4 regions of the Kitasatospora papulosa genome follow, and region 1 is predicted to be linked to each of the others. Evidence: riboswitches for the same ligand, from Rfam matches in the RefSeq annotation. Region 1 holds a riboswitch; each other region holds the start of a gene.
What was found. Region 1 has a riboswitch for cyclic di-AMP ahead of OG362_RS03295 (M23 family metallopeptidase). Riboswitches for the same ligand answer to the same signal wherever they lie in the genome.

Region 1 (5,756 bases):
CGGCTGTCCGTGCTCTTCACCCCGTGGGGGGAGGGCCTGGTGCGGTCCTGGTACAGGAGGGCACTCGTCGAGATGTCCCTGCTGCCTCATGTCGGCAGGGTCGCCATCCAGACCAACCTCAGTGGCCGCACCGGCTGGCTGGCCGAGGCGGACCGCGACAAGGTCGCCCTGTGGTGCACCTACCACCCCGGCCAGACGCCGTACGAGCGGTTCCTCGCCCGGTGCCGGGAGCTGACGGCCCTCGGGGTGCGTCACAGCGTCGGGATCGTCGGTCTCGACGAACACCTGGAGGAGGCCCGCCGTCTGCGTTCCGCACTGCCGCCCGAGGTGTACCTCTGGGTCAACGCCGCCGAGGGGCACACCTACACGGACGAGCAGGCGAACCGCTGGACCGCCCTGGACCCGCTGTTCCCCTACAGCAGGCACCCGCACCGCTCGGCCGGGCTGCCCTGCCGGACCGGCGAGTCGGTCGTCTCGGTGGACGGCGACGGGACGGTGCGCCGCTGCCACTTCGTCCGTGCCGAGCTGGGAAATCTCTACGACGGCAGCTACCGGGACGCACTCGGCCCGCGCGGTTGCCCGCTCGACGTCTGCGACTGCCACATCGGCTATGTGCACCTGGAGACGCTGCCCCTGTACGACGTCTTCGCGGGCGGAGTGCTGGAGCGGATACCCGCCGATCCGGTACGGATGCCCCCGGGCCCGGCACCGGCGCCGGCCTGCACGCCCCCGCCCGCCGGCCCGGCACGGGCGTCCGCTCCGGACGGGCCCGTGTCACCGGGCCCGTCGCGGCGCCCGCTCCCGTTCGTCAGCCGCTGAACGGCTGCGGACACTACTTCGGGGCGGGGGCCCGACGAGGCGTCGGGTGCCGCGCGGTCAGAGCGGCAGCAGGTCGGGGCGCTTGGCCGCGACGTGGTCACCCGAGGACTCTCCGCGCAGCCGGCGGCCGATCCACGGGACGAGGTACTCGCGCGCCCACTGGATGTCGTCGCGCCGCACCTCGAGCGCCCCGCGCTGCGCCTGCGGGGGCCACACCTGGTCGGGGTCGGCCGGCACGTCGAGGCCGAGGACCTGGGCGGCGCGCAGCGCCACGCGGGTGTGCCCCTCGGCCGAGAGGTGGAGCCGGTCGTTGTCCCAGGCCCGCCTGTCCTGCACGGACCGGAGGGACCACAGGTCCAGCACCGGGCAGTCGTAGCGGTCGGCGATGGACCGGACGTGCGCGGTGTACATGGCGATCTTGCCTCGGAGGTGCTTGAGGACGGGGATCCCACGGGTGTCGAAGCCGGTGGTGACCATGACGGTACCGACCGATCGCGTCAGGTCGGCCACCGCGCGCTCGAAGCGTTCGGCCACGTCGTCCGGGTCGGAGCCGGGACGGAGGATGTCGTTGCCGCCCGCGCAGAAGCTCACCAGATCAGGTGCCAGCTCCTTGGCGCGGGGGACCTGTTCCTCGACTATCTGGTCGAGGAGGCGTCCGCGTACGGCGAGATTGGCGTACCGGAAATACCCGTGCGGGTCGTCCACGGGGCCGACCATCGCGTCGGGGACCGGAAGCTGGTCCGCGAGAATAACCGCGAACCGGTCGGCCCAGCCGACGAGGGTCCCGCCGGGGCCGGGGTCGCCGACGCCCTCGGTGAAGCTGTCGCCAATCGCCGCGTACGACCCGATGATGCCTCGTATGTTGTTTCTCGAATCGTCTGCCACAAGGGCTTATCTTGCACCTTCGAATGTGACCTACGCGACCGTAATAAGGGGTTGACGGGTGGTGAGAAAGACCACCCGGTCAGTTTTTGGTAAAGCAGGAATAAGGGGAGGGGCGGTGCGCCTCGGCGCACCGCCCCTCCTCCGGCCCTCAGGTGGTGTGCCCTCAGATGGACACGCCGTGCGAACGCAGGTAGGCGATCGGGTCGACGTCCGAGCCGTAGCTCGGGCCGGTCCGGACCTCGAAGTGGAGGTGCGGGCCGGTGGAGTTGCCGGTGGAGCCGGAGAGGCCGATCTGCTGACCGCCGGTGACGGTCTGACCGGTCGTCACCTCGAGCGAGGACAGGTGGGCGTACTGCGAGTACATGCCGTCGCTGTGCTGGATGACGACCTCGTTGCCGTACGAGCCGCTCCAGCCGGCGGAGACCACGGTGCCCTCGCCGATGGACCGGACGCTGGTGCCGGAGGCGGCCTGGAAGTCGGAGCCGGTGTGGTAGCCGCTGGACCAGCTGGCGCCGGAGGCGCGGTACTGGGTGGTGACGTTGGCGTTCTCGACCGGTGCGGTCCAGCCGGAGGAGGCGCTCTCCGACGCGCCGGAGCCGGTGGTCTTCGCGGCGGCCTCCTGGGCCGGAGCCGCCGCCTTCTCGGCCGGGGCGGACTTCTTCGCCGTGGACGGGGCGGCCTTGGAGGGCGCGGCCTCCGCGGGGCCGGACGCCTTGGCGCCGAGCGTCAGCTTCATGCCCGGGAGGATCAGGCTCGGGTTCCCGCCGACGACGTCACGGTTGTCCTTGTACAGCTTCTGCCAGCCGCCCTTGACCTTGTGGTCGGCCGCGATCTTGGCCAGGTAGTCGCCGGAGACCACGGAGTAGGTCTTCGGGGAACCCTTAGCCGCCGCAGCGGGAGCGCTCTGGGCGGCGACGGGCTTGGCCGGTGCCGCCTGCTCGGCGGCGTGGGCGCCGGTGGCGCCGATCAGCGGGAGGGCGAGAACGGCGCCACCGGTACCCGCGGCAAGAACGCCTCGGGAGATCGGGCCGGTCTTCGTACGACGGTGCTTGCCTTTTGCGGGCATGGGGGATTTCCTCTCCGGCGCCTGCGAGGTGAGCTGTCGGGTTCGGACTGGAGATGTCCGGCCGCGTGAATCGCGACTTGACCCCTAGCCGTGCCGGATCGCTCCGGACGGCGGCCTACCTGGTTCCCCCGCTCCTGCCACACGTGAGTCGGTGCGGATTCCGGGCGGCGGCAGGATTAGGCGTTCCGTCCGGATTGATGGTGACCGTAAGCGAGCCGGGACGCCGCGAACAAGCCGCCGGCCGGGAACCGGAATACTCGCTTCATTTCCTTCGCGGAATTCCCGTCACACTGCGTGGATTACGGATCTTGGCTTTCCGCGCGGGGTCCGGAATACCCGTCGGCGCGTTCACCACACACCGTCACGGATATGATCCCGCTCACCCGCCTCACTCCATCTCCCGTACAAGCGGGGCATGTTCTGCTAAATGCATCAATACGGACATGTTGCCGCCGGTCGCCTCCGCGCTACCCCGGCCGCCACGACCGAGACGGTTGCCCGATGCAGCCATGTCGTATCGTCGCGAGCGTGCCCCGTCGGCGAGCGGCGCCGACGCCCGACACCCCAGGAGCCCTTGTGACGCAGCTGCCAGAGGTCCCGCCGGCCGGCCACGGACCCAAGGACGTCGACCTGACCGGCGTCCGCAACTTCCGCGACGTCGGCGGGCTTCCGACCGTGGACGGCCGCACCGTGCGCTACGGGCGCCTCTACCGCAGCGGGCACCTCGCGCACGCCACCGCGACCGATGCCGCGTTCCTCGCCGGGCTCGGCCTGCACACGATCTTCGACTTCCGCAACGCCGCCGACCACAAGCTGGACGGCCTCGACGTGGAACTGCCCGGCGTCCGGAATGTGAGCATTCCCCTTTCGGACCCGGCCGACGGGGCGGAGTTCTGGCGGCTGGTGCGCGACGGGAACATCCAGCAGCTGCGCTCGATCCTGGCGGACGGCAAGGGCACGGAACGGATGGTCGCCTCGTACCGCTCGATCATCAAGGACCGCACCGCCGAACACAGCCGCGTGCTCCACGCGCTGGCGGAGGACAGCGTGCCGGCCCTGATGCACTGCGCGGCGGGCAAGGACCGTGCGGGCCTCTCGATCGCGGTCTCCCTGCTGGCGGTCGGCGTCGAGAAGGAGGCCATCGAGGCCGACTACCTCAAGTCGAACGACGCGCACCGCCGCTACCGGATCCGGCGCAGCGACACCTCGTCGGCGGGAATGTCCGACGAGGTGCTGGAACTGCTCGATCCGCTCTTCGGCGCGGAGGCCGAGTACCTGGCCGCCGCGTTCTCGACCATCGAGGAGATCTGGGGCAGCACGGACCGCTACCTCACCGAAGGGCTGAAGATCGGCCCGGAGACCCGCGCGAGGCTGCGCGAGCGGCTCGTCGAGGACGCGTGACGCCGGGGCTCAGCCCTTACCGGCGACCGTGAAGAGGAGGAAGAGGAAGGCCGCGATGACATGGCCGGCCACCAGGTAGGCGAAGAGCCGGATCACGACACCTCGGGGCATCCGCCGCTCCTGGGTGTCCGCGCTCTTCTGCCGGCGCGGGGTGAGCGGGTCGTAGTGCTCCGAATCGGACATGTCAGTCCTCTCTCCCGGCCTGCCGGTCGGGGTGACGGTCTGGGTGGCGGTCGGGGTGGCGGTCGGCGTGACGAAGGAATCGCACGGTGCGGGGCCTGCCGGATCAGAGCCGGTGGGCCCCGCCGCCGAGGCAGAGCTCCGCGGTCGGACTCTGCAGCAGCGTGTGGACGAACAGCAGGCGCGCCCCACCGATGTCGAGCGCCGCGATCCGGTGCGGGGTGAGTGAGTCGAAGTGCGCGCTGTCACCCGGGTCGAGGTCGTGCACGGTCTCCCCGAGCACGACGCGCAGCCGGCCGTCGAGGACGTACAGCCACTCCTCTCCGGGATGGACGCGGACGAGGTCGCCCTCGGTGCCGTAGGGGACCCGCACCCGCAGCGCCTGCATGGCACGGCCTGAGCCGCCGGCCTGGCGGTAGAGCCAGCCGCCGCCGTCCCCGCCCGCCCCCTCGAGCGGGCCGCCGCGGACGATCGCGTCACGTTCGGGCGGCATCTCGCCCAGGAGCTCGGAGACCGTCGTACCGTAGACCCGGGCGAGGCCCAGCAGCATCGGCAGCGAAGGCTGCCTGCGGCCGGTTTCCAGCCGGGAGAGGTGGGCCGGGGACAGGCCGGCACGCCCGGCCGCGGCCTCCAGGGTGAGCCCACGGTTGCGGCGCAGATCGCGCAGGCGCGGCGCGATCCCGGGAAGTTCGTCGGTACTCCCGCCGTCAGGAGGATTCATTCCTCCATTGAGCCAGCACCTTTCCCCGGAGGCAAATTACTTGCCTCTGGGGCAAAATTCTCAGCGGTTGGCGACCGCCTGTTTGACCAGTGTCCGGCCGAAGTCCCACACCAGCCCGCCCCCGCTGTGCGCGTCGTCCATGACGGCGGTGAACGCGGTCACGAAGCGGTCGACCTCCGGCTCCCCGATGACCAGCGGCGGGATCAGCTTGATCACCTCCAGGTGGTCGCCGGAGACCTGGGTGAGGATCCGGTGCTTCTGCAGCAGCGGCACCACGACCATCTGTGCGAAAAGCCCCTTGCGGGCGGCCTGAAGCATCGCCCACCGGCTGCGGAGCTTGAGGGAGGAGGGCCGGCCGAACTCGATGCCGATCATGAGTCCTCGTCCGCGGACCTCGTGCAGCAGTTCGTAGCGCCCGACGAGCGCGGCGAGGCGTTCGCGCAGCAGGTCACCGGTGCGACGGGCGTTCGCGACGGTCTCCTCGTCCTCCATCACGGCCAGGACGGCCAGTCCCGCCGCCATGGCCTGTGCGTTGGAGCCGAAGCTCGCCGAGTGGACGAGGACCCGGTCCATGGACGAGTAGACGCGCTTGAAGATCCAGTCCTTCCCGATCGTGGCGCCGACCGGCACGTAGCCGCCGGACAGCGCCTTGGCGACGCAGAGCAGGTCGGGCTCGACCCCCTC
Region 2 (5,756 bases), 2.6 Mb from region 1:
CCGTGTCCGCCACCGAGGGTGAGCCCGCCGATCCCGGTCGTGGACATGATCCCCGCCGGGGTGGCGAGTCCGAACGCGTGGGTGGCGTGGTCGAAGTCACCCAGCGTCGCACCTCCGTCGGCCTGGGCGGTCTGGGTGGCCGGGTCGACCCGCACGCCGCGCATGGGGGAGAGGTCCAGGGTGACCGCGCCGTCGGAGAGGCCCAGTCCGGGGCCGCTGTGTCCACCGCCCCGGACCGCCACGTCCAGGTCGTTCGCGCGGATGAACTTCACGGCCTCGATGACGTCCGCCGTGTCGCGGCACATGACCACGGCCGACGGTTTCTTGTCGATCATGGCGTTGTAGACCGTACGGGCCTGCCCGTACGCCTGGTCGTCCGGGCCGATGACCGGTCCGCGCAGAGCGGTTCGCATCGTCTCGAGGAGGGCGCCGTCCATGATCGTCTCCTAGCGCGCACATGCGTCCGGGTCTGCTCCTGTACCACCCGTCGCGGAGGGGTTCACCGGTCGGCGCCGGCACCCGGGGGCGCCGGGCGGACGGGACGGACGCCGAAAAGTTCTCACGTCCAGCGTCCCGCCGCTCCGGGGGCGGCGCAATCGCGGAGCGCCGCCTCGGGTCGGGCGTGGCGCGGCCGGGGAGGCCGGGGCCGGGCGGGATGCCGGATCCGGGGATGTGGAAACTCCCGTGGGTGCGCCGCTCCGTGATCCAACTCCTCCTGCATCAAACTCTGTTGGAGTTGCGATCCACTCGGTTCGACTCTTCCGGGGAGAAGGGTGCGGGGGTGCGGCGGCCAAACATGGTCGGAGCACCCTCCTGGATGACGTAGAGTTGTACTCACAACGACGCGGGGTGGAGCAGCTCGGTAGCTCGCTGGGCTCATAACCCAGAGGTCGCAGGTTCAAATCCTGTCCCCGCTACTGAAGACAGAGGCCCGGATCCTTCCAAGGATCCGGGCCTCTGTCGTATGCCGTCGCCCCACAGGTGGCGTCGGGCTTGACCTTGACGCTGCGTGAAGATCTAGCGTTTCCGGCATGGAGTGGTCCATACAGGAAATCGCCCGGCGGGCCGGCACCACGAGCCGGACCCTGCGGCACTACGGAGACGTCGGTCTCCTCGAGCCGAGCCGCAAGGGCGCCAACGGCTACCGCTATTACGACCAGGAGGCCCTGGTCCGGCTCCAGCGCATCCTGCTGCTGCGGGAACTGGGGCTCCCGCTGCCCGCGATCAAGGACGTCCTGGAGGGCCAGCGGGACACCGCGACGGCTCTTCGGACCCATCTGCGCCTGCTGGAGCAGGAACGGGAGCGCATCGGGCGGCAGATCGCCTCGGTGCGGACCACTCTGCGCAGGACCGAGGAAGGGGAGGAACTCATGGCCGAGGAAGTGTTCGACGGATTCGACCACACGGCGTACGAGGAGGAGGTCACCGAGCGTTGGGGCCGGGAGGCGTACGAGCGGAGCGGCCGGTGGTGGCGCGGGCTGAGCGAGGCCGAACGCGCCCGCTTCCAGGGCGTGCACGAGGAGATCGCCCGGGACTACGGGGTGGCCAGGGCCGCCGGTATGGAGCCCGGCGGCGAGGAGGCGCAGGACATCGCGCGGCGGCACTGCGCGTGGCTGTCGGCGACGGCCGAGGTGACCCGCGCCTATGTGACCGGGCTCGGGGAGATGTACGTCGCCGATCCGCGCTTCGGGAGGAACTACGATCGCCACGGGGACGGAACCGCCGTCTTCGTACGGGATGCACTGACGATCTACGCGCAGCACCGGCTCTCCGACTGACCCCCGGAGAACCAGGCTCCGGGCGCGCTCGTCCCTTCGGCCCATGACGCGTCGCCCTTCGGCGCGGCTCCGGACGGCCGGGTCGGGGCGCGATACCGTCCGCAGCCGTGGGTGGAGCGGGCAGGAGTACACAGGTGGGGAAGCGGGACGGGCGGCGTAGGGACGTGGGCGGGGGCTCCCGTTCCCGGCGGTTCGTGCGTGCGCTGCCCGCCCTGATGATCTGTGCCGGGGTGGCCTTCGACCTCGGAACGCCGGCCGAGGTCACCGCGGTCCCCCTCTTCACCGCGGCTCCGCTGATCGCCGCCCCGTTCTTCTCGCTGGCCGGCACCGTCAGGGTCGGCGTGGCCGCCGCCCTCGTCGTATTCGTCCTCCGGTCGTCCGACGGCGCGCTCGCCGGGGTCGTGTCGATCACGGACCTGCTGACCCTGGTGACCGTCGTCGCGCTCTCCCTCGTCATCAACCGCGTCGTGCGCCGTGGGAACGAGCAGCTGGCCTCGGCGAGGGTCATCGCGGAGACCGCCATGCGCGCGGTCCTGCCGACGCCCGAGGACCGGATCGGAGGGCTGGAGGTCGCGGCACGGTACGAGGCGGCCCAGGCGGACGAGTTCGTCGGCGGTGACCTGTTCGCCGCCGCGGACACCCCGTACGGGGTGCGACTGGTCGTCGGGGACGTCCGGGGCAAGGGTCTGGACGCCGTGGCGGCGGTGGCCGTCGTGATCGGGGCGTTCCGGGAGGCCGCCGAGCAGGAGAGGTCGCTGGAGGGGGTCGCCCAGCGGCTGGAGCGGGCGCTGGCCCGGGAGGGCTCGCGGCGGGGCGGGCTCGACTCGATGGAGGGTTTCGTCACCGCGGTGCTGGCGGAGATCCCGGTCGGCTCGGACACCCTGAAGGTCATCAACCGCGGCCACCCCGAGCCGCTCGTGCTCCACCCCGACGGTTCGCTCGACGTGCTGGTGCCGACCGAGCCCGCCCTGCCGCTCGGGATGGGGCTCGGAGCGTGGCCCGACCGGGCCGACGAGTGGACGCTGCCGGCCGGGGCGATGTTCCTGGCGTTCACCGACGGGCTCTCCGAGGCGCGGGACGTGAAGGGGGCGTTCTACGACCCGGCGGACCGGCTTCGTGGCCGGCTCTTCCCGGGGCCCGAGGAACTGCTGTCCGCGCTCACGGACGACGTACGGCTGCACACGGGTGGCCGGTCGACGGACGACCTGGCGCTCCTCGCGGTCGCCCGCCCGGCGAGGGGTCAGCAGGGGCGCCGGACCACCGTGAAGATCGTGCGACGGGACAGTGAATGAACGGTCACCACCGTCGGTAGTCGAAGGACCCCGCTCCGCATAACATTTGACGCACCGTCAGAAACTGACGGCTGGAATATGCGCGTTCAACTCGCCCTTTTGCGCCCGATTGACCCCTGTAAGTCCAGGCCAGGGGCGTCAATGATCTATGGGAACAGCTTGGAATCGGGCCCGTGTGTCTATTAACGTTCGATAACGCAGCGCGGTTGTACCTGCCGTCGCAAGAGGCGGCACCGTGCGCAGCGCCGAATTCCGCAAGGGAACCGGGGAACCACCTACATGGGGTGAATCGGACACCTGTGTCTCGCGAGAGACGAAGGGGTCCGTAGGAGACCTTCCTGCTCCGAACCCGTCAGCTAACCCGGTAGGCGAGAAGGAAGGAAAGGAGTGCGCCCACGTGGCGTCCAACCAGCCTGCCCCCGAGGCCCCGTCACCCTTCAGGTCCGACAGCTTCGGAGACGAGGGCAGGACGTGGGAGGAATGGAACCCCACCGAGGAGTCCATCCGTCCCGTACGCGGCCGGCATCGCGTAGCCAAGCAGCGCGGCCTCGCCCGTAGCTCCACCGTCCTCGGCGTCGGGGTCATCGCGGCCGTCGGTGCGGGTGGCATGGCCACCGCGCAGAGCAAGCCGCCGGTCTCCATCTCTCTTCCCGATTCCATCGCGGACAATCTTCCTGACGCCAAGTCCCTGCCCGGCGTGGGCGCGTTCATGTCCGGCGACTCCGACTCGGACCACGAGACGGTCGCCGCTTCCTCCCCCCTCACCACCGCGGGCATCACCGCGGCCGAGGCCGAGGGAGGCGCCACCGACGCGGGTGAGGCGCTGCGCGCCCGCATCCTCCAGCAGGCCGAGCAGCAGCAGGCCGGAGCCGACGCCGAGGCCAAGGCCGCCCAGGAGAAGGCGGCGGCCGAGGCGGCCGCGGCCCAGGCGGCGAAGCAGCAGAGCGTGGCCGAGGCCGAGGCCGCCGCGAAGAAGAAGGCGGCGGAAGAAGCGGCGGAGAAGAAGGCGGAGGCCGAGCGCCTCGCCAAGCTCGCCGCCAGCTACGCCGTACCGACCTCGTCGTACTACATCAGCTCGACCTTCGGCCAGGCCGGTTCGATGTGGTCCTCCGGGCACCACACCGGGCTGGACTTCGCGGCCCCGACCGGGACCCCGGTCAAGGCCGTGCACAGCGGCACGGTGAAGTCGGCCGGCTACTCCGGTTCGTACGGCTACCGCACGGTCCTTGAGCTCGACGACGGCACCGAGGTCTGGTACTGCCACCAGTCCTCGATGGACGTGTCCGCCGGGCAGAAGGTCACCACCGGCCAGACCATCGGCCGGGTCGGCGCCACCGGCAACGTGACGGGCGCCCACCTGCACCTCGAGGTCCACACCGCGGACGGCACGGGCATCGACCCGATGGCCTGGCTCCGCGGCAAGGGCCTCACGATCTGATCCCACGCGCCGACGACCGGCGCGGCAGAACCCCGGCGGCCCTGACGCACGACCCCCCGACGTCAGGGCCGTCGGCCTGTCCGGGGCCGTGGCGGCCGGGAGCGGGCGGCGGTGGCCGGGCACGCCGCCGGCGGAACGGAATAGTTGCCTCCGCCGGCTGGTTGTTCCTGGGCATGACGTCTTTGCGCCCGCTCGGTTCATCGAGCCTTCAGGTCTTTCCCCTCGCCCTCGGCGGCAACGTCTTCGGCTGGACCGCCGACGAGGAGCGGACGTTCGCCGTCCTCGACGCGTACGTCGCGGCCGGCGGCAACTTCATCGACACCGCCGACTCCTACTCCGCCTGGATCCCGGGCAACGAGGGTGGTGAGTCGGAGACCCTCATCGGCAAGTGGCTGGCGGCCCGTTCCCGCCGCGACGACGTCGTCATCGCCACCAAGGTCGGCGCCCACCCCTCGTACAAGGGGCTCTCGCCCACCACGATCAAGGCGGCGGCCGAGGCGTCCCTGCGCCGGCTCGGCACCGACCACATCGATCTGTACTACACGCACTTCGACGACGAGAGCGTCCCCGTCGAGGAGATCGTCACCGCGCTCGACCAGCTGGTGAAGGCGGGGACCGTGCGCGAGATCGCCGCCTCCAACATCAGCCCCGAGCGGCTCCGGGCCTCCCTGGAATTCTCCGAGCGCGAGGGCCTGGCCCGCTACGTCGCGCTCCAGCCGCACTACAACCTCGTCTCGCGCGACACCTACGAGGGCGCCCTCCAGGACACGGCGGCCGCCGCCGGTCTCGCCGCGGTCCCGTACTTCGCGCTCGCCGCGGGCTTCCTCACCGGCAAGTACCGGCCGGGGACGACCGTCGAGAGCGCGCGGGCCGAGGGCGCCGGCAAGCACCTGGAGACCGAGCGCGGCCGCAAGGTGCTCGCCGCGCTCGACCGGATCGCCCAGGAGCACGACGCCGAGATCGCCACGGTCGCCCTCGCCTGGCTGACCTCCCGGCCGACCGTCACCGCGCCCATCGCCTCCGCGCGTACCGTCGAACAGCTGCCCGCGCTGGTGGCGGTGGCAGGCCTCCGGCTGAGTGAGCAGGAGCTCGCGGAGCTGACCGAGGCATCCGCCTGAAGCCACCCGCGGGACGACCTCAGGCGGGCGGCGGGGTCCGCCGCCCGCCGTCGTCCATGTACGGGTTGGGCCCGCCGTAGTGCCGGTGCGGCGCGGGGAGCTGCTGCGGCTGCGGGGGCGGACCGCCGCG
Region 3 (5,756 bases), 3.5 Mb from region 1:
GATTCGGTCTGCGGAGGGGGCGTGTCCATGCCTGCCTTGAATGTCATCGGTCGGACTGTATGAATCGGTGCGGGGACGGGGCACGACGCGTGCCCCGGGGTCCGCACCGGTACGGGGTCATTCCCGGTCGGCGCTGTCGACGCCGTCCCAGAGGTTCGAGTGCCAGGGCCGCCCCGTCGCCCCCGGCTCGCCGCGGCGCACATCGGCCGCGTCCGGGTCGACCACGGTATAGCCGGTCTCGCCGGGCAGCACGTAGTGCAGGTGCTGGCGCGCGAGACGGCGGACGTACGCGTCGTCCTCGAGCCGCGCCTTCTCGTCACGCAGCTCCTCGGTCCGACGGTGGGCCTCCTGCGAGAGCCGCTCCTGCTCCGCGATCTGGTCGCGCTGGGAGATGTACTGCCGCATGGGGTACGCCAGGGCGACCACCAGCGAGCAGACGATCAGCGCGAGGAACGCGGCCCGGCCGGTGAGCCGGGAGCGCCGGGCCTGGCGGCGGTTCTGGGACCGGTAGACACGGGCCGCCGTCTGCTCCCCGAGCAGCCGCAGCCTGGTCGCGGTGGAGAACCGGTCGCGGTCCTTCCCGGCCATGTCTCACGCCTCCCCGTTACGCACGTCCGTCCCCGCACACGGTACGGGACCGGATGCGGGGACGGACGGAGGCTGGTGCTCCGGACTCGGGCTGTCAGCCCTCGAAGCGGAACCGCGGGAACGCCGAACGACCGGCGTACACCGCGGCGTCGTCGAGGATCTCCTCGATGCGCAGCAGCTGGTTGTACTTGGCGACGCGGTCCGAGCGGGCCGGGGCGCCGGTCTTGATCTGGCCGCAGTTCACGGCGACGGCGAGGTCGGCGATCGTGACGTCCTCGGTCTCACCGGAGCGGTGGGACATCATGCACTTGAAGCCGTTGCGCTGGGCGAGCTCGACGGCGTCGAGGGTCTCGGTCAGCGAACCGATCTGGTTGACCTTGACGAGCAGGGCGTTGGCCGAGCCCTCCTCGATGCCGCGGGCGAGGCGCTCGGGGTTGGTGACGAAGAGGTCGTCACCGACGATCTGCACCTTGGAGCCGAGCTTGTCGGTGATGACCTTCCAGCCGGCCCAGTCGTCCTCGTACAGCGGGTCCTCGATGGAGACCAGCGGGTACGCGGAGACGAGCTCCTCGTAGTACTCGGTCATCTCGGCGGCCGAGCGGGACTTGCCCTCGAACTCGTAGACGCCGTCCTTGTAGAACTCGGACGCGGCGACGTCGAGCGCGAGCGCGATGTCGCGGCCCGGGACGTAACCGGCCTCCTTGACGGCCTCGAGGATGAGGTCGAGGGCGGCGCGGTTCGACTCGAGGTTGGGGGCGAAGCCGCCCTCGTCACCGAGACCGGTGGACAGGCCCTTGGTCTTCAGGACCTTCTTCAGCGTGTGGTAGATCTCCGCGCCCCAGCGAAGGGCCTCGGAGAAGGACTCGGCGCCGATCGGCGCGATCATGAACTCCTGGATGTCCACGTTGGAGTCGGCGTGCGAGCCGCCGTTCAGGATGTTCATCATCGGAACGGGCAGCAGGTGCGCGTTCGGGCCGCCGAGGTAGCGGAACAGCGGGAGGTCGGAGGCCTCGGACGCGGCGTGCGCCACGGCCAGCGAGACACCGAGGATGGCGTTGGCGCCGAGGGAGCCCTTGTTCTCGGTGGCGTCCAGGTCGAACATAGCCTGGTCGATGAGGCGCTGCTCGGTGGCGTCGTAGCCGACGAGCTCCGGGCCGATCTGCTCGATCACGGCGAGGACGGCCTTCTCGACGCCCTTGCCCTGGTAGCGGTTGGGGTCACCGTCGCGAAGCTCAATGGCCTCGAACGCGCCGGTGGAGGCGCCGGACGGAACAGCAGCACGTCCCGTGCTGCCGTCGTCGAGGCCAACCTCGACCTCGACCGTGGGGTTGCCCCGGGAGTCGAGGATTTCCCTGGCTACGACGACGTCGATGGACGGCACGAGGCATCTCCTTCTGGGATCTGACACTGGTTGGGCAGGGTCACTGTGGCCTTGCGCCACGAGCCTAACCGTCTCGGCCCGCTGCGTCGGCCGTCAGCCCGCCCCCTGGGACGAAAAAGGACCCAAGGGCCTGCATAACGGGCAAAGCTCCAGAATTCTACTGGCAAGTAACCACAAGAATTGAACGCTGCCCCTCAGGACGGGTGGGCAATCACACCCGGATCACACCCGCCGAAGGACCTCCGCACGACCGCGGCCCGGCGCGCGGGGGGTATGCGCGCCGGGCCGGGCCGCCGGGGCAGGAGGGGGACCCCGGGTCGTTCAGGACTACTTCAGGTGGAGCTGCTGACCCGGGAAGATCAGGTTGGCGTCGTCGACGATGTCGTCGTTCAGCTTGAAGAGCTTCTCCCAGCCGCCCTTGACCTTCTCGGCGTCGGCGATCTTGCTCAGGGTGTCGCCGGCCTTCACCTTGTACTCGCCGTCACCCTTCTCGACCTTCTGGCCGGTCGGGGTGGTGACGGTCTTCTCGGGGGCCGTGCGCTTCTCGCTGCGCGTGGTGGGCTGCTCGGCCTTGCGCTCCGGCGCGGCCTGCGGGTCCGTGTCGCCGTTCTTGGCGGAGCCGGTGTCGACACCCGGGTCCACGCCGTCGTTCGTCAGACCGCCGGCGCCGGCGCAGGACCAGGCACCCGGGCCCTGCAGGTCGAGAAGCTTCTCGGCGGCGGCTATCTGCTGGCCCTTGGTGGCCAGGTCGGCGCGGGCGGCGTACTGCGTGCCACCGGCGGCCGCCCAGCTGGACTGCGAGAACTGCAGGCCGCCGTAGTAGCCGTTGCCGGTGTTGATGGACCAGTTGCCACCGGACTCGCACTGGGCGACGGCGTCCCAGGTGGCGACGGAGGCGGCGGAGGCGCCGGTCGCACCCATCAGCGGTACGGCGACGGCAGCACCGGTGACACCGGCCAGGGTCGCGATACGGACGGCCTTGGACGGGCGACGGTGCTTGCCCTTGCTGGAAAGCAGCATGGTTCTCCTCACCGACGCCTACGAGGTGAGCTGTCGGGTTCGGGCCTGTGAGTTGCCCGGCCACCCGCTCTCGCGGACGGCTTCACCCCCAGCCGGTGTCCCCTCCGCCTTCCGACGGCCGGGCTGCCGGCACTTACCTGGGTCCCCCGCTCCTGCCTACGGCGCTTTACGCGTCGGTCCCCTTCGACCGACGGCAGGATTCGGCGTGACGGTCGAAGGTGCCCGCGGTGCGAGCGGCTCCGACCGTAGACACACGCAACCCCGACATTCAAAGATGGACATAACGGCTAATCAGCCCTTAACGCTCCGGCCTTGCGGTTCGTTTTCGCAGGTCATGGCCAAAATGGACGGACCGGACGGACAGGGCGCACCAGTTGAAGCAAAGAGACCCATGTCTCACTTACGCATAAGTGGACATAGGTCTCTTAACTGCCCCCGCTTTCGGGGTGTTTTCCCGCTTTTGATCAGTTGGCCGCAGCGGTCTCCGCCGCGGCGTCCCGAGCGTCCGCGCCGGCGTCGAGGTTCAGGCTCTGGCCGGGCAGGATGAGGTCCGGGTCGGAGCCCAGTTCGTCCTTGTTCGCCTCGTACAGAGCGGTCCAGCCACCCGGGAGCTCCTGCGCGTCGGCGATCGCCCAGAGGTTGTCGCCCTCGCGGACGGTGTACGCCTCCGCGGCGCCCTGACGGGCCTCCGAGTCGCCCCGCGAGGCGTGCCGGCCCGACTCGCGTCCCTCGTCCAGCGCCGACCCGGCGCTGCTCTCGGGAGCGGGGGTGCCGCGGTGCTTCCCGCCCGTCGAGGCGTCACCCTTCGCGGCGTCACCCTTCGCCGCGCCGGAGGCCCCGGACGTCCCGGAGGACGGGGTGGCGGACGGCGACGCGTCGGCGCTGCCCGCGGCGTCGCCGGTGTCCGCCGTGCCACCGGCGGCCTTGCCCTTGTCCTTGGCCTTGCCCTTCGGCTCCGCGTCGCTCTTCGCGTCCGCGTCGTCCTTCGATGCGGCCTGGTCCGACGCGTCGGAGGAGGGGGTCTCCGTGGCGGTGCCGGAGGGCTCAGCCGACGGCTCGCCACCCGGGTCGACGCCCGGCAGCGTCCCGTCCAGGGCCAGCCCGGAGATCACCGCGCAGCTGGGCCACGCCTGCGGACCCTTGTCGTCCAGCACGTTCTCGGCGACGGCGATCTGCTGCGAGCGGCTCGCGAGGTCGGCGCGGGACGCGTACTCCGTGCCGCCGTAGGCGTTCCAGGTGTCCTGCGAGAACTGCAGGCCTCCGTAGTAGCCGTTGCCCAGGTCGGCACTCCACATGCCGCCGCTCTCGCATTCTGCGACCCGGTCCCAGGTCGTGGCGTCGGCGGCCTGCGCGCCGCCCGCACCGAGCAGCGGGATGGCGATGGCCGAACCGGTGACGCCTGCGGCGACGACGATGGCGGGTGCCTGGCGAGGGCGACGGTGTCTGCCGGTCGCGGAGCCCATGGGATTGCCTTCCGTGTGACTGACATGTGACGGGTGAGTCGAACGGTGAACCTAGCCCTACTCGAACGTGTGTCACAAGTCGATGCAGCGGAGATCACGCGAAAGTCACAGAGTTGACGGAGTGTCACCTTTCGCGGACGGCTGTCCGGTACCGAACTCCACCGGAAGGGTGCGCAGTCCACGCATGATGAGCCCGCCGCGCCAGCGCAAATCGGCAGGTTCCGCGGCGAGCCGCAGGTCGGGGAGGCGTCGCAGCAGTGTCGCCAGAGCCACCTGACCCTCCAGGCGGGCCAGCGGAGCCCCCAGGCAGTAGTGGATTCCGTGGCCGTAGCCCAGATGCTGATTGTCACTCCGAGCGAGATCCAGGGTGTCCGCATTCTGGAATCTGTCCGGATCCCGATCCGCGGCGGCCAGAACCACGAGTACGGGGTCCCCGGCCGCGACGTCCTGTCCTCCCAGGCTCACGGGCTCGGTGGCGTAGCGCCATGTCGCGAGCTCCACCGGCCCGTCGTAGCGCAGCAGCTCCTCGACGCCCGTGGCGAGCAGTCCGGTCTCCCCCGCCGCCAGGGAGCGCTCCAGCCGCTCGCGCTGGGACGGGTTGCGCAGCAGGGCGTAGGTGCCGTTGCCGATCAGGTTCACCGTCGTCTCGAAACCGGCGAACAGGAGGATGAACGCCATGGCCGCGGCCTCGTTCTCGGTGAGGTGCTCGCCGTGGTCGCTCGCCCGGATCAGCCCCGAGATCAGGTCGTCGCCCGGATCCTCCCTCTTGCGGTGGATGAGCTCGGCGAGATAGCCGCGCATCTTCTTGACCGACCTGGCGACGCCACCGCGCGGGCCCCCGCCGTGCCGGATCATCATGCCCGCCCAGTCCCGGAAGTCGTCCTGGTCCTCGCGCGGCACGCCCAGCAGGTCGCAGATCGCGTAGATGGGGAGAGGGAACGCGAAGTCGTGGATGAGGTCCGCCTCCCCCTTATCGGCGAAGCCGTCGATGAGGCGGTCCGTCAGCTCCTGCACGCGCGGCGCGAACTCCGCGACCCGGCGCGGGGTGAACGCCTTGGAGACGAGCCGGCGCAGACGGGTGTGGTCCGGCGGGTCGATGTTCAGCAGATGCGTCATCAGCTCCGCCTTCCGCTCCCCGGGGATACCCGTCCTGCCCTTGGCGGTCGCGGACCCCGCGTGGTGGGCCGGGTTCTTGGAGAGCCGGGTGTCGGCGAGCGCCTGCCGCGCGTCGGCGTACCGGGTCACCAGCCACGCCTCGACCCCGCTGGGCAGCGTCGTGCGGTGCACGGGGCTGTGCTCGCGCA
Region 4 (5,756 bases), 1.0 Mb from region 1:
ATCATCGGCGAGCAGCTGCGCGAAGTGGTCCGCGAGGAGGTCCCCGCGCGTGCGCTGATGGCGGCCTATCGCCTGCCGCAGGACGGTACGCGCGAGTGCGACGCCGCGGATCTGGCGCTGACCGTGCTCGGCGGCGGCGAGTCGTCCAGGCTGCACAACCGCCTGGTCCGGCGTGACCGTACGGCCGTCGCCGCGGGGTTCGGGCTGCTCAGGCTGGCCGGCGCACCCTCGCTGGGCTGGCTGGACGTCAAGACGTCCGGCGGTGTCGAGGTGCCGCAGATCGAGTCGGCGGTCGACGAGGAGCTGGCCCGCTTCGCCGAGGAGGGCCCGACCCCGGAGGAAATGGAGCGGGCACAGGCGCAGTTGGAGCGCGAGTGGCTGGACCGGCTGGGCACGGTCGCCGGCCGCGCGGACGAACTCTGCCGGTACGCCGTCCTGTTCGGTGATCCCCAGCTCGCCCTGACCGCCGTGGGCCGCGTCCTCGACGTGACGGCCGACGAGGTGAAGGCCGCCGCCCGGGCGCATCTGCGCCCCGACAACCGTGCGGTCCTGGTCTACGAGCCGGTCGAGGCGGCCGAGGAGACCGACGGGGCCGACGGCACCGACGCGCACGAGGGGGCCGACAAGTGACCGACGCCGCCGTGACTGGAGTAGCGATGGAGTACCACCCGCAGCCGACCGCCGGCGAGGCCCGTCCCTGGGCCTTCCCCGCGCCCGAGCGTGGCGCCCTGCCCAACGGGCTGACCGTGCTGCGCTGCCACCGGCCCGGCCAGCAGATCGTCGCCGTGGAGATCTTCCTCGACGCCCCGCTGGACGCCGAGCCGGAGGGCCTGGACGGTGTGGCCACGATCATGGCGCGCGCCCTGTCCGAGGGCACGGACAAGCGCTCCGCGGAGGAGTTCGCCGCCGAGCTGGAGCGCTGCGGTGCCACGCTGGACGCCCACGCGGACCACCCGGGTCTCCGCGTCTCCCTCGAGGTCCCGGTCTCCCGGCTGGCCAAGGCCCTCGGCCTCGTCGCCGAGTCCCTGAGGGCCCCGGCCTTCGCGGAGAGCGAGATCGAGCGGCTGGTGGGCAACCGGCTCGACGAGATCCCGCACGAGCAGGCCAACCCCGCCCGTCGGGCCGCCAAGCAGCTCTCCAAGGAGCTCTTCCCCGCCACGGCACGGATGTCGCGTCCGCGCCAGGGCACGGAGGAGACGGTCGGCCGGATCGACGCGGCCGCCGTACGCGCCTTCTACGACGCCCATGTCCGTCCGTCCACGGCGACGGCGGTCGTCGTCGGCGACCTCACCGGGGTGGACCTGGACGCGCTGCTCGCCGACACCGTCGGGGACTGGTCGGGCAACGCCGGACAGGCCCGGCCCGTTCCCCCGATCACCGCGGACGACACGGGCCGCGTGGTCATCGTGGACCGTCCCGGAGCCGTGCAGACGCAGCTGCTGATCGGCCGCATCGGCGCGGACCGGCACGACAGCGTGTGGCCGGCCCAGGTCCTCGGCACGTACTGCCTGGGCGGCACGCTGACCTCGCGGCTGGACCGCGTACTGCGTGAGGAGAAGGGCTACACCTACGGTGTCCGGGCGTTCGGCCAGGTGCTGCGCTCGACCGCGCCGGGCTCCTCCTCCGGGGCGACCGGCGCAGCGATGCTCGCCATCAGCGGCTCGGTCGACACCGAGTCCACCGGTCCCGCGCTCGACGACCTGTGGAAGGTCCTGCGCACCCTGGCGTCCGAGGGACTCACCGACGCCGAACGCGAGACGGCCGTCCAGAACCTCGTGGGCGTCGCCCCGCTGAAGTACGAGACGGCGGCCTCCGTCGCGGGGACCCTCGCCGACCAGGTGGAGCAGCACCTTCCGGACGACTACCAGGCCGAGCTGTACGCCCGCCTGGCCGCGACCGGCACGGTCGAGGCGACCGCCGCCGTGGTCAACGCGTTCCCCGTCGACCGGCTCGTCACCGTCCTGGTCGGGGACGCCGCGCAGATCGCGGAGCCGGTCAGGGCGCTCGGCATCGGCGAGGTCTCGGTCGTCAGCGGCTGACCGAAGGCCGACAGAACAGGACATGACGGGGCCCCGGCGGGCATGCGCTCGCCGGGGCCCCGCCATGTGTCTGTTTTGGGGTCTATAGCGTCATTCATCCTGTGGGATGTGCGACAAAAGGCCCTTTCCGTTTGGTGAGGGAAAGCGCCCCGCTCTAGCGTCGGCCCGGCTGTCCGCCGGACGACTGCCGCGCCCGCGGCGCCGGACAGCCATCGCCGAGTCCCCGTCAGGCGCGAGCCTGGGGAGCCGGGGACCCACGAAGTCCCTGGGGTGAATCGGATCTCCGTGCCTCGTCAGAGGTCCGGCGGCCCGTAGGAGACCTTCCTGCTCCGAACCCGTCAGCTAACCCGGTAGGCGAGAAGGAAGGAAAGGACCAGCCCCTCCATGGCGTTCATCCGTGCCACCGGGAAGCACCGTGCCCCGAGCCGACTGACGCGCAAGAGTGCCAAGGTCGCCGGCATCGCCGCCCTGGCCACCACCGGCGTCATCGGTGCCACGGCCTCCCCGGCCCTCGCCGCGGACTCCGAGGTCACCGCCGGCAGCACCGGCCTCACCCAGACCGTCGCCCTCGACACCACCCTCGCCGCCCAGATCGAGGCCCAGGCGAAGGCCCAGAAGCAGCAGGCGGACGCCGCCGCGAAGGCCGCGGCCGAAGCCAAGGCGAAGGCGGAGGCCAAGGCCGAGGCCGAGCGCAAGGCCGAGGCCCGCGCCAAGGAGGCCCGCGAGGAGAAGGCACGTGCCGCCCGCGCCGCCGAGCGCGCCCGGCTGAACGCCTTCCACCTGCCGGTCGCCGGATCCCACGTCACCACCGGATACCGGTCCGGCGGCGCCCTCTGGTCCTCCGGCAGCCACTCCGGCGTGGACTTCCAGGCCGCTTCCGGCAGCTCCGTCCTCGCCGTCGGCGCCGGCACGGTCGTCGAGGCCGGCTGGGGCGGCGCGTACGGCAACAACATCGTGCTCAGGATGAAGGACGGCACGTACACCCAGTACGGCCACCTCTCCTCGATCGGCGTCTCCGTCGGCCAGAGCGTCGTCTCGGGCGAGCAGATCGGCCTCTCCGGCTCGACCGGCAACTCCACCGGTCCTCACCTGCACTTCGAGGCCCGCACCACCCCCGAGTACGGCTCGGACATGGACCCCGTCGCCTACCTCCGTGCCCACGGCGTCCAGGTCTGACCCCACGCAGCGCGACACCGTGTCCGGACGGACACGACGAAGGCCCCGGCATCCGCCGGGGCCTTCGTCGTGTCACCTTCGAAGGCGCCCGCCGGAGTCCTCGCGGAAGTGCTTCCTGGCCAAAAGATATCCATGGATTCCACCCCGCCGTCGGAAATTCAGGCCGGTTGCAATAGAGTCACAGAACAGGCGTCGATCGGCCGCGTTTCGCGGGGATTAAGGCGGAGGTTCGGACATGCGCATTCCCGCACATTCGGTATGCACGGCAATCCGTGACGACATCGTCTCCGGTGTCTTCGAGCGGGGTGGCCGCCTCACCGAAGAGGTGCTCGCGCGCCGGTACGGCGTCTCCCGCGTCCCGGTGCGAGAGGCGCTGCGCACCCTGGAGTCCGAAGGGTTCGTGGTCACCCGCCGGCACGCCGGCGCCTGCGTCGCGGAACCCACGGAGCAGGAGGCCGCGGACCTCCTCGAGATGCGCATGCTCCTGGAGCCCCTCGGTGCCGCCCGAGCCGCCCAGCGCCGGACCGAGGCACATCTCAAGGTGCTCCGCGGCTTGGTCAGGCTCGGGCAGGAGCGGGTGCGCAGGGGTGAGGGGGAGGACCTGCGTTCCCTGGGAGGCTGGTTCCACGAGACGCTCGCCCAGGCGTCGGGCAGTCCCGCGCTGATCGCGCTCCTCACCCAGCTCCGGCACAAGATCGCCTGGATGTACGCCGTCGAGGCGCCGGTCCGCCCCGCCGACTCGTGGGCCGAACACGGCGCCCTCGTCGACGCCGTCGCGCGTCGTGACGCGGAGCGGGCCCGGGCACTCGCCGCCCAGCACGCGGAGCGGGCCGCCGCCGCGCACCGGCTGCGGCGCCCGGACCACTCCGTGCGCGCGGCGGGCGCGGCCCGGGTGAGAAGTTCGCAACACCCCGTAAACATCGCGGGAGTCCGCCATTAACAATTGCGCCGTATACAAAGAGAGTAATTGCCGGAGGGCTTTCTTTTCGCTGCCCTGATTCAGGTTTTTGCGGGTGCTGTGTATGCCGTTTCGGCGAGTGTGCGGTGCCGGATCCGGATCCGGAAAAAGAGAAAGCCGCAGACCCCCTGGGGGTGCCGCGGCTTTCCATGAAAATGATTCCGGCGGGAAGTGGCCGGGATCAGACGGTCTCCGGGAGCTCCTCGAGCCCTTCGGCCACCAGCTTCGCCAGACGGTCCAGGGCGACCTCTGCGTTGTCGGCCTCGGACGCGAGCACGATCTCCTCGCCGCCCTGGGCGCCCAGGCCGAGCACCGCGAGCATCGACGCGGCGTTGACCGGGTTGCCGTCGGCCTTGGCGATCGTCACGGGAACGCCGGAGGCCGTGGCGGCACGGACGAAGATGGAAGCGGGGCGGGCGTGCAGGCCCTCGGCCCAACCGACGTTGACGCGGCGCTCAGCCATGGTTCTGCCCTTCACGTAACGATGAGTTGTCTAGACCAGTCTCTCATGCGGTGCGGACTGCTGTGCCGGGTACCGGCCGACCGGTCGCCCACCGCCCGCCGGCTCCCCAGCGTGCCCCTGTCACCGTCCGGCCGCGACCCGTGCCCCGGGCCGTAGGCTTTGCCCATGGAGCCCACTCCGGAGCAGAGTCCGCATCACGCGTACCCCGACCACTGGGAGGCGGACGTGGTGCTCCGCGACGGTGGCACCGCGCGCGTCAGGCCCATCACCACGGACGACGCCGAGCGGCTGGTCAGCTTCTACGAGCAGGTGTCCGACGAGTCGAAGTACTACCGCTTCTTCGCCCCGTATCCACGTCTCTCCGCCCGGGACGTGCACCGCTTCACCCATCACGACTACGTCGACCGGGTGGGGCTGGCCGTCACGGTCGGCGGCGAGTTCATCGCCACCGTCCGCTACGACCGGATCGACGACCGGGGCAGGCCCGCCTCCGCCCCGGCGGACGAGGCGGAGGTCGCCTTCCTCGTGCAGGACGCCCACCAGGGCCGCGGGGTGGCCTCGGCCCTCCTCGAACACATCGCCGCGGTGGCCAGGGAGCGGGGCATCCGCCGCTTCGCCGCCGAGGTGCTGCCCGCCAACAACAAGATGATCAAAGTGTTCCGGGACGCCGGGTTCACCCAGCAGCGCAGCTTCGAGGACGGCTCCGTCCACCTCACCCTCGACCTGGAACCCACCGCCGAGTCGCTCGCCGTCCAGCGCGCCCGCGAACAGCGCGCCGAAGCGCGTTCGGTCCAGCGCCTGCTGGCCCCCGGATCCGTCGCCGTCATCGGCGTCGGCCGTGCGCCCGGCGGCGTCGGCCGGACCGTGCTGCGCAATCTCCTCGGCTCCGGCTTCACCGGACGCACGTACGCGGTGAACACGTCGTTCGCCGACGACCTCGGCACGGTCGAGGGGGTGCCCGCCCACCGCTCCGTGGGCGGGATCGGCGAGCAGGTCGACCTCGCGGTCGTCGCCGTCCCGGCCGACCGGGTGCCCGAGGTCGTCGCCGACTGCGGGGAACACGGTGTCCAGGGCATCGTCGTCCTCTCCGCCGGCTACGCCGAGCGCGGCGCCGAGGGGC

Region 2: another riboswitch for cyclic di-AMP. It lies ahead of OG362_RS14740 (M23 family metallopeptidase); the one in region 1 lies ahead of OG362_RS03295 (M23 family metallopeptidase).
Region 3: another riboswitch for cyclic di-AMP. It lies ahead of OG362_RS18860 (LysM peptidoglycan-binding domain-containing protein); the one in region 1 lies ahead of OG362_RS03295 (M23 family metallopeptidase).
Region 4: another riboswitch for cyclic di-AMP. It lies ahead of OG362_RS07455 (M23 family metallopeptidase); the one in region 1 lies ahead of OG362_RS03295 (M23 family metallopeptidase).

Annotation. Positions count from the first base shown of each region.
Region 1 is NZ_CP108452.1:777,745-783,500, forward strand. It holds gene OG362_RS03285 (STM4011 family radical SAM protein) at 1-819, shown strand, start outside; gene OG362_RS03290 (SGNH/GDSL hydrolase family protein) at 877-1,704, opposite strand; gene OG362_RS03295 (M23 family metallopeptidase) at 1,868-2,770, opposite strand; cyclic di-AMP (ydaO/yuaA leader) riboswitch at 2,774-2,934, opposite strand; gene OG362_RS03300 (tyrosine-protein phosphatase) at 3,347-4,171, shown strand; gene OG362_RS03305 (DUF6126 family protein) at 4,181-4,354, opposite strand; gene OG362_RS03310 (helix-turn-helix domain-containing protein) at 4,458-5,072, opposite strand; gene OG362_RS03315 (aspartate aminotransferase family protein) at 5,133-5,756, opposite strand, start outside.
Region 2 is NZ_CP108452.1:3,415,492-3,421,247, reverse strand. It holds gene OG362_RS14760 (FAD-binding oxidoreductase) at 1-437, opposite strand, end outside; tRNA gene OG362_RS14755 (tRNA-Met) at 844-917, shown strand; gene OG362_RS14750 (MerR family transcriptional regulator) at 1,032-1,778, shown strand; gene OG362_RS14745 (PP2C family protein-serine/threonine phosphatase) at 1,913-3,070, shown strand; cyclic di-AMP (ydaO/yuaA leader) riboswitch at 3,304-3,456, shown strand; gene OG362_RS14740 (M23 family metallopeptidase) at 3,468-4,508, shown strand; gene OG362_RS14735 (aldo/keto reductase) at 4,682-5,626, shown strand; gene OG362_RS14730 (PrsW family intramembrane metalloprotease) at 5,646-5,756, opposite strand, start outside.
Region 3 is NZ_CP108452.1:4,315,301-4,321,056, reverse strand. It holds gene OG362_RS18875 (DUF501 domain-containing protein) at 1-29, opposite strand, end outside; gene OG362_RS18870 (FtsB family cell division protein) at 118-588, opposite strand; gene eno (phosphopyruvate hydratase) at 683-1,969, opposite strand; gene OG362_RS18860 (LysM peptidoglycan-binding domain-containing protein) at 2,297-2,989, opposite strand; cyclic di-AMP (ydaO/yuaA leader) riboswitch at 2,990-3,163, opposite strand; gene OG362_RS18855 (transglycosylase family protein) at 3,454-4,452, opposite strand; gene OG362_RS18850 (cytochrome P450 family protein) at 4,558-5,756, opposite strand, start outside.
Region 4 is NZ_CP108452.1:1,820,834-1,826,589, reverse strand. It holds gene OG362_RS07465 (M16 family metallopeptidase) at 1-630, shown strand, start outside; gene OG362_RS07460 (M16 family metallopeptidase) at 657-2,039, shown strand; cyclic di-AMP (ydaO/yuaA leader) riboswitch at 2,243-2,410, shown strand; gene OG362_RS07455 (M23 family metallopeptidase) at 2,424-3,215, shown strand; gene OG362_RS07450 (GntR family transcriptional regulator) at 3,451-4,155, shown strand; gene OG362_RS07445 (HPr family phosphocarrier protein) at 4,355-4,636, opposite strand; gene OG362_RS07440 (bifunctional acetate--CoA ligase family protein/GNAT family N-acetyltransferase) at 4,802-5,756, shown strand, end outside.